3 regions of the Delftia sp. PE138 genome follow, and region 2 is predicted to be linked to each of the others. Evidence: riboswitches for the same ligand, from Rfam matches in the RefSeq annotation. Region 2 holds a riboswitch; each other region holds the start of a gene.
The links. A riboswitch is a leader RNA that binds a small molecule or an ion and turns the genes downstream of it on or off. The one in region 2 is predicted to bind cobalamin.
Positions count from the first base shown of each region.

Region 1: it holds a riboswitch for cobalamin, as region 2 does, so the genes downstream of both, HFGMBDPB_RS16500 (TonB-dependent receptor domain-containing protein) here and HFGMBDPB_RS01115 (TonB-dependent receptor) in region 2, are expected to answer to the same signal.
Region 3: it holds a riboswitch for cobalamin, as region 2 does, so the genes downstream of both, HFGMBDPB_RS16780 (TonB-dependent receptor) here and HFGMBDPB_RS01115 (TonB-dependent receptor) in region 2, are expected to answer to the same signal.

Region 1 is NZ_JABEPN010000004.1:328,259-331,523, forward strand. It holds gene HFGMBDPB_RS16500 (TonB-dependent receptor domain-containing protein) at 1-1,810, opposite strand, end outside; cobalamin riboswitch at 1,881-2,106, opposite strand; gene HFGMBDPB_RS16505 (hypothetical protein) at 2,203-2,592, shown strand; gene HFGMBDPB_RS16510 (helix-turn-helix transcriptional regulator) at 2,618-2,809, shown strand; gene HFGMBDPB_RS16515 (sulfite exporter TauE/SafE family protein) at 2,819-3,265, opposite strand, start outside.
Region 2 is NZ_JABEPN010000001.1:243,170-246,434, forward strand. It holds gene HFGMBDPB_RS01105 (YbaK/prolyl-tRNA synthetase associated domain-containing protein) at 33-524, shown strand; gene HFGMBDPB_RS01110 (CHAD domain-containing protein) at 582-1,472, shown strand; cobalamin riboswitch at 1,527-1,810, shown strand; gene HFGMBDPB_RS01115 (TonB-dependent receptor) at 1,940-3,265, shown strand, end outside.
Region 3 is NZ_JABEPN010000004.1:393,053-396,317, reverse strand. It holds gene alkB (DNA oxidative demethylase AlkB) at 1-445, shown strand, start outside; gene HFGMBDPB_RS16785 (2OG-Fe(II) oxygenase) at 460-1,134, shown strand; cobalamin riboswitch at 1,147-1,465, shown strand; gene HFGMBDPB_RS16780 (TonB-dependent receptor) at 1,587-3,265, shown strand, end outside.

The DNA.
Region 1 (3,265 bases), on a different contig from region 2:
TCCATTGCCTGGTCAGCTGGCGCTGGGCGTAGAGGTTGACCACGCCGTAGCCGCCCAGCTTGAAGGTGTTCGCCTCGTCGGCGTAACGGCCGCTGTACAGCTGCGCTTCGCCGCCCAGCGTCCAGCCGGCCGCCTGGGTGTCGGCGTTGAGCTTGAGCATGCGCTTGGAGCGGTAGGGCAGCAGCTTGCCGGTCTCCAGGTTCTCGGGGTTCATGAAGTCCAGCGAGGCGCCCAGGTTGGCGCTGCCCAGGCGCGTGCCGCCAGACAGCGTCAGGCCGGTGATCTCCACGCTCTGCCAGTTGCGGTAGCAGTTGCAGGGAACGGCGCTGTTCCAGTCGTAGGTGATCAGGTTCTTGAACCTGTTGCGGTAGACCACGGCCGAGAGGCGGTTGGCACCGGCCGCATAGTGCAGGCCCGTTTCCACGTTGGTGCTGCTTTCGGGCTTGAGGTCGGCCGCCGCCTGGCCCGTGAAGCGCTCGTACAGCGTGGGCGTTCTGAAGGCCGTGCCGGCCGATGCCACCCAGCGCCAGCGCTGGTCGATCTGCAGGCCGTAGCCCAGGCCGCCCGTGGTCTTGTTCTGCTGGTCGCGCACCTGGTCGTGGCGCAGGTTGGCGTCGAACTGGTGGCGGCCCTCGGTCAGGCGCCAGCCGGCCGACAGTGAGTTCTGCACGCGCCGGCTGTCGGTGTTCTGCGTCCAGGCGTATTGCGTGTCCAGCTTGTCCTCGCGGCGCTCCAGGTCGATGTTGAAACGGTGCTGGCCCAGCGTGAACAGGTTCTGCAGCAGGTAGTTGGTGGAGCTGCCGTCGGCGCGTTCGGGCGACTGGGTGTGGCGGTCGCTTTGGCTGTCGGTATGGGAGATCTGGACCACGCTTTTGTACATGGCGTTCCAGCCGGCCTGCCAGCGCAGGCTGCCGGTGGTGTTCTTGACCACGTCGTAGTCGTCGAACGGCGGCGGGCTCTGGTCGTAGTGGGTGCGCAGGCGGCTGTGCAGCAGGCTGGCATCGATCTGGTGGATGCCCGTTTTGTAGCCCGCGTTCAGGCCCAGCGAGGTGTTGCTGTAGCCATCCTTGTCCGGGTTGGGCGAGAAGGTGTTGCCGGGGTAGACGTCGAAGCCGTCGCTGCGCTCGTCAGCCAGGTTCAGCCCATAGGTGAAGCCGTTGGCCCCGCCCTGAAATCCCGTGGCCAGCTTGCTGGTGCCCTGGTTGCCGATGCCCGCCTCGGCATAGGCGCGGGTCTGGCCGTCCGCCCGCTTGGTGAAGATCTGGATCACGCCGCCCATGGCGTCTGAGCCATAGATGGCGGCGGCCGGGCCGCGCAGCACTTCGATGCGCTCGATCTGCGCCAGCGGCAGGGTGGACCAGACCGCGCCACCCTGCAGCTCCTGCGAGCTGTAGCGCACGCCGTCGATGAACACGGCAGTGTGCTGGTTGCTGGTGCCGCGCAGGTAGACCGAGGTGACCTGGCCCGGCCCGCCGTTGCGGTTGATCTGCACGCCCGGCACCTGCACCAGCAGGTCGGCCACGCCGGTGGCGCCGCTGCGGGCAATGGTCTCGGCGTCGATCACGGTCATGTCGGCCGTGACGGTGCGCAGGGGCTGTTCGCTGCGCGAGGCGGTGACGACCACGGTATCGAGCTGGGAGGTCTGTGCGCGCTGCGCCTGTTGTGCCTGTTGTGCCTGTTGTGCCTGTGCATGGGCCTGGCAGGCCAGCAGCGAGGCCGCAGCCAGGGCGGACAACGTGCGCAGTACGGGGAACGCCGAGGGCGAGCGAAGAGCGGCGCCAGGGGCGCGCGCGAGGGCGAGGGTGTGCATGGATGCGAGCCAGTTGCGCGCCAGCGACCCCGCCGGCACGGAAACCACAAAGACCGGCTGCGCTGCATGCGCGGCCGGCCGCCTGTTGGCCGGTATCCAGACTGGTGACGCACTCGCCAAGGCCTTCCCGGGCTGTACGCCCAGTGGCACGGGTTTGGCGGGGGCCGGTGCCATGCACGCGGCGTTTCACTCACTGTTGCGGGGGCAGTACATGCGGGCGGCTTTATCTGGCCGCCCCATGTTTCCCGTTTAACCGCAGCCCCTGGGGCTGCTGGCACCAACGGCGGCGATTGTACGGCGGGGCGTTCAGTGCCGATGTAAAGCTTGCTTGACATGCCCGCGGGTGGCATCGCACAATGTCAAGCATCCTTTACACATTGCGAGAAACTTCCATGAATCAAACAACGGTCACCAACCGCCGCTACCAGAAGGAGCTGGGATTTGCGCTGCTGCTCTACATGGCGCTGTTGGTGGGGGCGCTTTTGCTCAGCGCCGACATGCAGGCCGGGGCCCCGCGCACGGCCGTGCTGCTCAGCCCCATGCTGGCGTTTGCGCTGGCCGTGCGGGCCATCGTGCGCCTGGTGCGCGATACCGACGAGTTCCTGCGCAAGTCCATGCTGGAGCAGCTGGCGATTGCGGCGGCGGGCACGGCCGGCATCACCTTCACCTACGGATTCCTGGAAATGGCAGGTTTTCCCAAGCTCAGCATGTTCATGGTGTGGCCCTTGATGGGTGCGCTCTGGGTGGCGGCTTCGGTGGCCCACTGGCTGCGCAGCCGATGAGCCGCGCTGCAGAGGCGGCCCGGCGATGAAAAACACCATCCGTGAACTGCGCGCCGAGCGCGGCTGGAGCCAGGCTGCGCTGGCTGACCTGCTGGGCGTGTCGCGCCAGACCGTCAATGCCATAGAGACGGGCCGCTACGACCCCAGCCTGCCGCTGGCCTTTGCCATCGCCCGGGTGTTCGAGACCCGGATCGAGGCGATCTTCCAGGAGGGTTGAGCGCAGCGCTCAGGCCACGATCATGACCAGCAGCACCAGGCCCAACAGGGCCAGGTAGGCCTTGGCATGCAGGGCATCGGGAATGCGGCCGATCAGCGGGGCCGCCAGCCTGATGCCTGTCCACGATCCGGCCGTCAGCAGCGCAAAGGCCTGCAGGTCCACATAGCCCACATGCCAGGGGCCCAGCCCCGCGCCCTGCGATGCCAGCATGTAGGCAGCGGTGCCCGCTACGGCCATGGGCAGGGACAGCGGGCTGGCCATGGCCGTGGCGGCCGCCATGCTGGCGCCGCGCCGGCGCATCAGCGGCACGGTCATCACGCTGCCGCCCACACCCAGGAAGGCCGCGATCGCACCAATGGCCAGGCCCGCCGTGGCCGCCGCCCGCCGGCCCATGGGCTGCATGCCGGCGGCGGTGCCGTGCACGAAGCCTGGGCGCAGCAGCGCGTCGGCAATGGT
Region 2 (3,265 bases):
TGCCTTCTTGTCCGTTTCTTGTGCTCCCTGCCATGTTCGACACCCTTGTTCACCTGCTGCAATCCCAGGACGCGCGCTTTCGCGTGATCGAGCACCCTGCCGAGGGCCGCTCCGACCTCGTCGCCGAAATCCGGGGCACCGCCCCCGGCCAGGGCGCCAAGGCCATGCTCTGCAAGAGCCGCGATGCGTCCGGTGCGGGCGATCCCCAGCTGTTCCTGGCCGTGCTGCCCGGCGACCGCAAGCTGGACTTCAAGCGCCTGGCCCAGGCCGTGGGCGTGCGCAAGGCCACGCTGGCCTCGCCAGAGGAGGCCCAGGCCGCCACCGGCTGCGTGATGGGATCGGTGCCGCCGTTCTCCTTCAACCCGCAGGTGCGCCTGGTGGTGGACCCGGCACTGGTGGAGCGCTTTGCCGAGATCGCCTTCAATGCGGGCCGGCTGGACCGCTCCATCGTGCTGGACTCGGCCGACTATGTGCGCATTGCCCGGCCCGCGCTGCACAGCCTGAGCGGGGATGGCGCCGATTGACCCGGGGGCCGGGCGGTGCCCACAATCGCAGCAACGCCCGCACATCCTCTCCTGACCATGACCACCCCTGCCAGGCAGTTCCCCGACCGGCCCGATGCGGCCGGCTTTGTGCGTGCGACGCTGGCTGCCGCACTGGCCCAGGTGCAGTCGCATATGGATGCCGTGGATGCCGTGGACGCCGGCAGCGGCGAGGCCGAACGCATCCACCAGCTGCGCGTGGCCCTGCGGCGCCTGCGCACCCTGCTGCGCGAATGCGCAGGGCTGGCGCCCGGCATGCGCGCCGAATGGGATGCCCCGCTGGCCCTGGCCTTTGCGCGCCTGGGCACGCTGCGCGATGCCGGCACCCTGGCCGACGTGGTGCGGCCGCTGCTGCAGGACGCCGATGCGCCCTTGTGCGAATGGACCGTGCCGGATGCCGGGCAGGCCGACGCGGACGCGGCCGCTGCGGTGCGCGAGCCGCAGTTCCTGCAAACGCTGGCCGAGATCCATGCGCTGGCGCAGGCGCCTGCAGGCAAGCGGCAGCCCGGCCTGGTCAGCCTGTCCGCCGCAGGCACGCGCAAGTACCTGGCACGGCGGCTGGCGCGCCTGCACCGCCAGGTGCTGCGCGACGGCCGGCACTTCGACCGCCTGCCGCTGGCGCAGCAGCACCGCGTGCGCAAGCGGCTCAAGCGCCTGCGCTACCTGGCGGACTTCGCGCGGGAATTCGCGCCCGGAATGTGGCCCGGCAAAAAGGGCCGGCGCTTTGCCGAGGCGCTGGTGCCCGCCCAGGACGCGCTGGGCCTGCACAACGACATGGCCGTGGCGGCCGCGCTTTTTCGTGACGAGGCCGGCACGGATCCGCGCGCCTGGTTTGCCGCCGGCTACCTGCAGGCCCGCCTGGCCACCAGCGCGCGCAGCAGCCGCCGCGCGCTGCGTGCGCTGGCCCGCGTGCCGGGCTTCTGGGCCTAGACCGCATCAGCGATAATCCGCCGCTGGCGCACCGCCGCAGCCCCTGGGCCGTGGCGGTGCGCTGTTGCTGAAGGTGCCCCATGCCGCTTGCCGGCCAGGGGTTCAACGGGAAGCAGGTGCGCGATGCCATCGAGGTGGCCGCTCGCAATGCCTGCGCTGCCCCCGCAACGGTCAGCGGAATACAACTCCCCACGCTGGCGCGCCACCCACCGGTTGCGCGCCGCAAGCCACTGTGTCTGGACGGACATGGGAAGGCGGGGATGCCTGCTGCAGCGCGCCCACGATGCGCGCCGCAGCGTTCCGCAAGCCCGGATACCGGCCTTCTGCATTGCTTTCGGACGCCGCGGGAGTGCGCCTGTCCGGTCCGGCCCCAGCCTGCGCTGGCGTGGCCGGCTCCGGCGTGCGCGCCGTGCGGCGTGGTTCAGACGATAGGCCCCACGGGTGACTGGGGCAGTTGGATTCAACGCATGCGCTTCGCTTCTTTGGCCGCCGATTGTTCCGGCCCCTTTCCCCTTCCTCCCTTCCTGCGCCCGGCCACCGCTGCGGCCGTGCTGGCCTGCTGCGCCGCGGCGGCCGGCGCCGCACAGGAACCGGCGGCCGGCAAAGCCGGTGCATCCGCCGACGATGCGCTGGACGCCGTCTTCGTGACCGCCACGGCGCGGCCCGAGGCGCGCAGCCGCATCGCGGGCACCACGCAGACCATCGACCGCGAGGCCATAGAGCGCTCCAGCGCGCGCTCGGTCACCGACCTGCTGGCCGAGAACGCCGTGGGCTTTCTCAGCGAGTGGACGGCGGCCCAGACCTCGATGAACCTGCGCGGCGCCTCCACCGACGGCCAGGGGCGCGACTTCCGCAGCCAGGTGCTGGTGCTGGTCAACGGCCGGCGCGCGGGCACGGCCAACCTGTCCAAGCTCAGCCCCTCGGATGTGGAGCGCATCGAGATCGTGCGCGGCCCGTCCTCGGTGATCTACGGCAGCCAGGCCCTGGGCGGGGTGGTCAACATCATCATGAAGACGGGAGCGACGGCGCCTGGCACGCGCGCCCAGGTCCAGGCCGGCTCGTGGGACCTGTGGCGCACCGATGCGCAGACGGCCGGCGCCAATGACCGCTTCGACTGGTACTTCGGCGTGAGCGCAGGCGGGCGCGGCGACTACGAGTCGGGCGACGGCGGCACGCGCATGGAGAACACGGGCTGGAAGCGGCGCGGCGCCAGTGGCGCCCTGGGCTGGCAGCTGCACGAGCTGCACCGCGTGGAGCTGCAGCTGCGCACGGACGGCATCTACAACGCGGGCTTTCGCGGATCGGGCGCCAACATCTACAGCCGCGACAACCGCAGCAACCGCTCGCTGGACCTGACCTACGAGGGCGCACTGCCCGGCCAGCGCCTGAGCTGGACGACCCACCTCTACAGCCTGGTCGATACCGATGAGTTCAACTGGGCATCGCCCGTGATCCGCTCGGGCAACAGCGCCGTGCCCGGCACGGCGCGCGACTACAACCACCGCCAGCTGGACGCCACGGGCCTGCGCTTTCAGCCGCGCCTGCGTGTGAGCCAGACCAATGACCTGCTGATGGGCTTCGACTGGGAGCGCAGCAAGCTGCGCTCCGACCGCCTGCGCGTGGCCATGCCGGGCGGCCCGGCGGGCCAGGTCGCGCCCTACGACAACAACCAGAACGAGCAGGTGCACGCGCTGTACTTCGAGGACGCGCAGACCCTGTTCGACGACCGCTTGACCCTGCGTGCCGGCCTGCGCAAGACCTGGGGCACGACGCGCTTCGACGATACGCCCAAC
Region 3 (3,265 bases), on a different contig from region 2:
GCTGGGCTGGACCAGCGACAGGCGCGGCTACCGCTACAGCGCCATCGACCCGGTCAGCGGCCAGCCCTGGCCCGCCATGCCGGCCGTGTTTGCGCAGCTGGCGGGCGAAGCGGCCGCCGCTGCGGGCTTCGAGGGCTTCGCGCCCGACGCCTGCCTGATCAACCAGTACCTGCCCGGCAGCCGCCTGTCCCTGCACCAGGACCGCGACGAGCGTGACCTTGGCGCGCCCATCGTCTCGGTGTCACTGGGCATGCCGGCCACATTTCTGTTTGGAGGGCTTGCGCGCGCGGACAGGACGGCCAGGGTGTTGTTGCAGCATGGCGACGTGGTGGTCTGGGGCGGCGTGGATCGGCTGCGCCACCACGGCGTGTTGCCACTCAAGGACCAGCCTCACCCGCTGCTGGGCGGGCGGCGCATCAATCTCACTTTTCGCAAGGCGGGTTGAATGGAGGGGGCGACATGGATGGGCTGAACAGCAGTGATCGCTTCGCCGGCCTGGACTGGGGCCGCATTGCCACCCAGCTCGATGCAGAGGGCCATTGCCTGCTGCCACGGCTGCTGAATGCGGATGAAAGCCGCGCCCTGGCTAGCGAGGCGGCCATGCGCAATGGCCTGCCGCCCTCCCTCTACACATGGCGCCCGGTGCTGTACCGGCACCTGCTTGCCATTGCCAATCGCTGGCGTGCCCAAATGGACATGCAGCCTGCCCTGCCCGCCTCGTTCGAGGCCTTCGGGCAGCTGGGCCGCCAGCGCGGCCAGATGCATCCGCAGTCGCACCTGCTGCATGTGGCGCAGGCGGGCCATGCGCCGCTGCGCTCATACAGCGAAGGTGCGGCGGTGTTCCCGCTGCAGCTGGTGCTGCTGCTGTCCCGGCCGGGCCAGGATTTCGAGGGCGGCGAATTCGTGATGACCGAGCAGCGCCCGCGCATGCAATCGCGCCCCATGGTGCTGCCGCTGGGCCTGGGGGATGCGGCCATCATCGCCACGGGGCCGCGCCCGGTGCGCGGTGCGGCAGGCTTTTACCGCGTGCATCTGCGGCATGCCATCAGCCGCGTTCACCGTGGCGAGTGGCTGGGTGTGGAGCTGCTGCTGCACGACGCGCCGCAGGCTACCGACGCGGGCCGCTGGCTATAATGCCGCGCCTGCAAAGGCATCCGTGCATCAGGTGTCCACATGCCAGCCATGGGGATGAAACGGGAACAAGGTGACTGCCAGCAAATGCTTTTTGCGCTGCCGGCACAGGCCTTGGCTGCCCCCGCAACGGTAAACAAGTCAAGGCGTTCCATGCCTGTACCGCCAGACTCCGCAACCCTGCGGAGGGGCGATGACAGGCTGTCACTGGTTCATGGCGTGGTCTGCAACATGCAGCTTTTCGCGGGTGGATTGGGAAGACGGGGCGCTGGGCGCAAGGCATGTCCTTGCGCCGCTTGTGAGCCCGGAGACCGGCCTGCTGCGTTTCGCGCCCGCTGAGCGGGCGCTTTCTTGACTGTCTGCGGGGTGCGGATGGCAATGTCCTGCACCCTATCCTTGCACGCTGGCTGGAGAGGCGGCAGTGCCTTGCTTTCGCATCAGGCGGTCGAAGACCGATGTTCGAAATGCATTCCTCCCTTTCCTGCGTTCCCAGCACCCGTGCTGCCGATTCCCTTTGCCTTCGGCTGAGCCCGCTGGCCCTGGCCTGCGCCTTCCTGTCCGTTCCTGTGCAGGCACAGACTGTCCTGCCCGAAGTGCAGGTCACCGGCCAGGCCGAACGCATCGGCCAGCAACTGGCCCAGCCTGCGCGCTCGGCCAGCCATACCGGCGTCTCCAACCAGGAAGTGCCTGCCAGCGTGGATGGTGTTTCTGCCGAGCAGATGCAGGAGCGCGGCGACTACGCCCTGGTGGACGCCGTCACGCGCACCGTGGGCCTGACCTCCAGCAGCACGCCGGGCAACGGCGGCCTGTCCTTCAGCAGCCGTGGCTTTGCGGGCGTGAACTCCGTGGGCGTGGCCGAAGACGGCATGGTGCTGGGCGTGGCCGCCGGCACCACGGCCTATCCCGGGGACAGCTGGGGCTACGAGCGCATCGACGTGCTGCGCGGCCCGGCCTCGCTGATGTATGGCAGCGGCACCATGGGCGCCACGGTCAACGCCATCCGCAAGCAGCCCAGCCGCACCAGCTCGGCCGAGGTGCTGCTGGGCGCGGGCACGGACGACACGCTGCGCCTGGGCCTGGGCGTGACCGGCGCCCTGGGCGCCTATGCCAGCTACCGCATCGACAGCTACACCGCGCGCAGCGCGGGCGAGCGCGACCTGGACCAGTCGCGCAACGGCAAGTTCATGAGCACGCTGCGCTTGGAGCCCACGAGCGACCTGCAGATCGACCTGATTGCCGACCGCAGCGTGCAAAAGCCCAGCCGCTACTGGGGCACGCCGGGCCTGGACGGCAAGGTGGTGGAGTCCCTGCGCGACCGCAACTACAACGCCGAAGACAGCGTGCTGCGCTATGCCGACGAGCGCCTGCGCGCCAAGGTGCAATGGAAGGCCAATGACTGGTTGACGGTGCGCAACGAGCTGTACCACGTGCAGTCGGACCGCCACTGGCGCAACATCGAGGCCTACGCGCTCAACCCCGCCACTTGGACCGTGGGCCGCTCCGACTACCTCGAAATCCTGCACGACCTGGAGCAGACCGGCAATCGCCTGGGCCTGAACGTGGACCGGGGATCGCACAAGATCGCCATGGGATGGGAGGCCGCACGCATCAACCTGCGGCTGTCCAACAACTCGCCCTATGGCGGCTCGTCCACGGTCTCGGCCTGGGACCCCGTGCATGGCAGCTGGGCCAGCCCCGATGTCACCAAGGCCAAGACCGAAACCGGCGTGACCCAGCATGCGCTGTACCTGGAAGATGCCTGGCGCATCAGCAACCGCTGGCTGGCCATGGCCGGCCTGCGCCGCGATGTCTACGACTTTGCCAGCCACTCGCTGGTGGGCGGCACGGATTTCAACAAGACGCTGGCCGCCACCTCCTGGCGCCTGGGCCTGACCTATGAGCTGGCCCGCGACACCCATGTCTATGGGCAGATCAGCTCGGGCCATGATCCCGTCAACAGCTTGGTCTCGCTGAACCTGGCCAACACGGCTTACAAGCTGAGCAAGGGCCACCAGGCCGAGATCGGCATCAAGCAGCAGGTGGCAGGCGGGCGCGGCGAATGGACGCTGGCCGTGTTCGACATCAAGAAGGACGACATCATCACGCGCGACCCCGACCGCCCGGCCATCTCCAT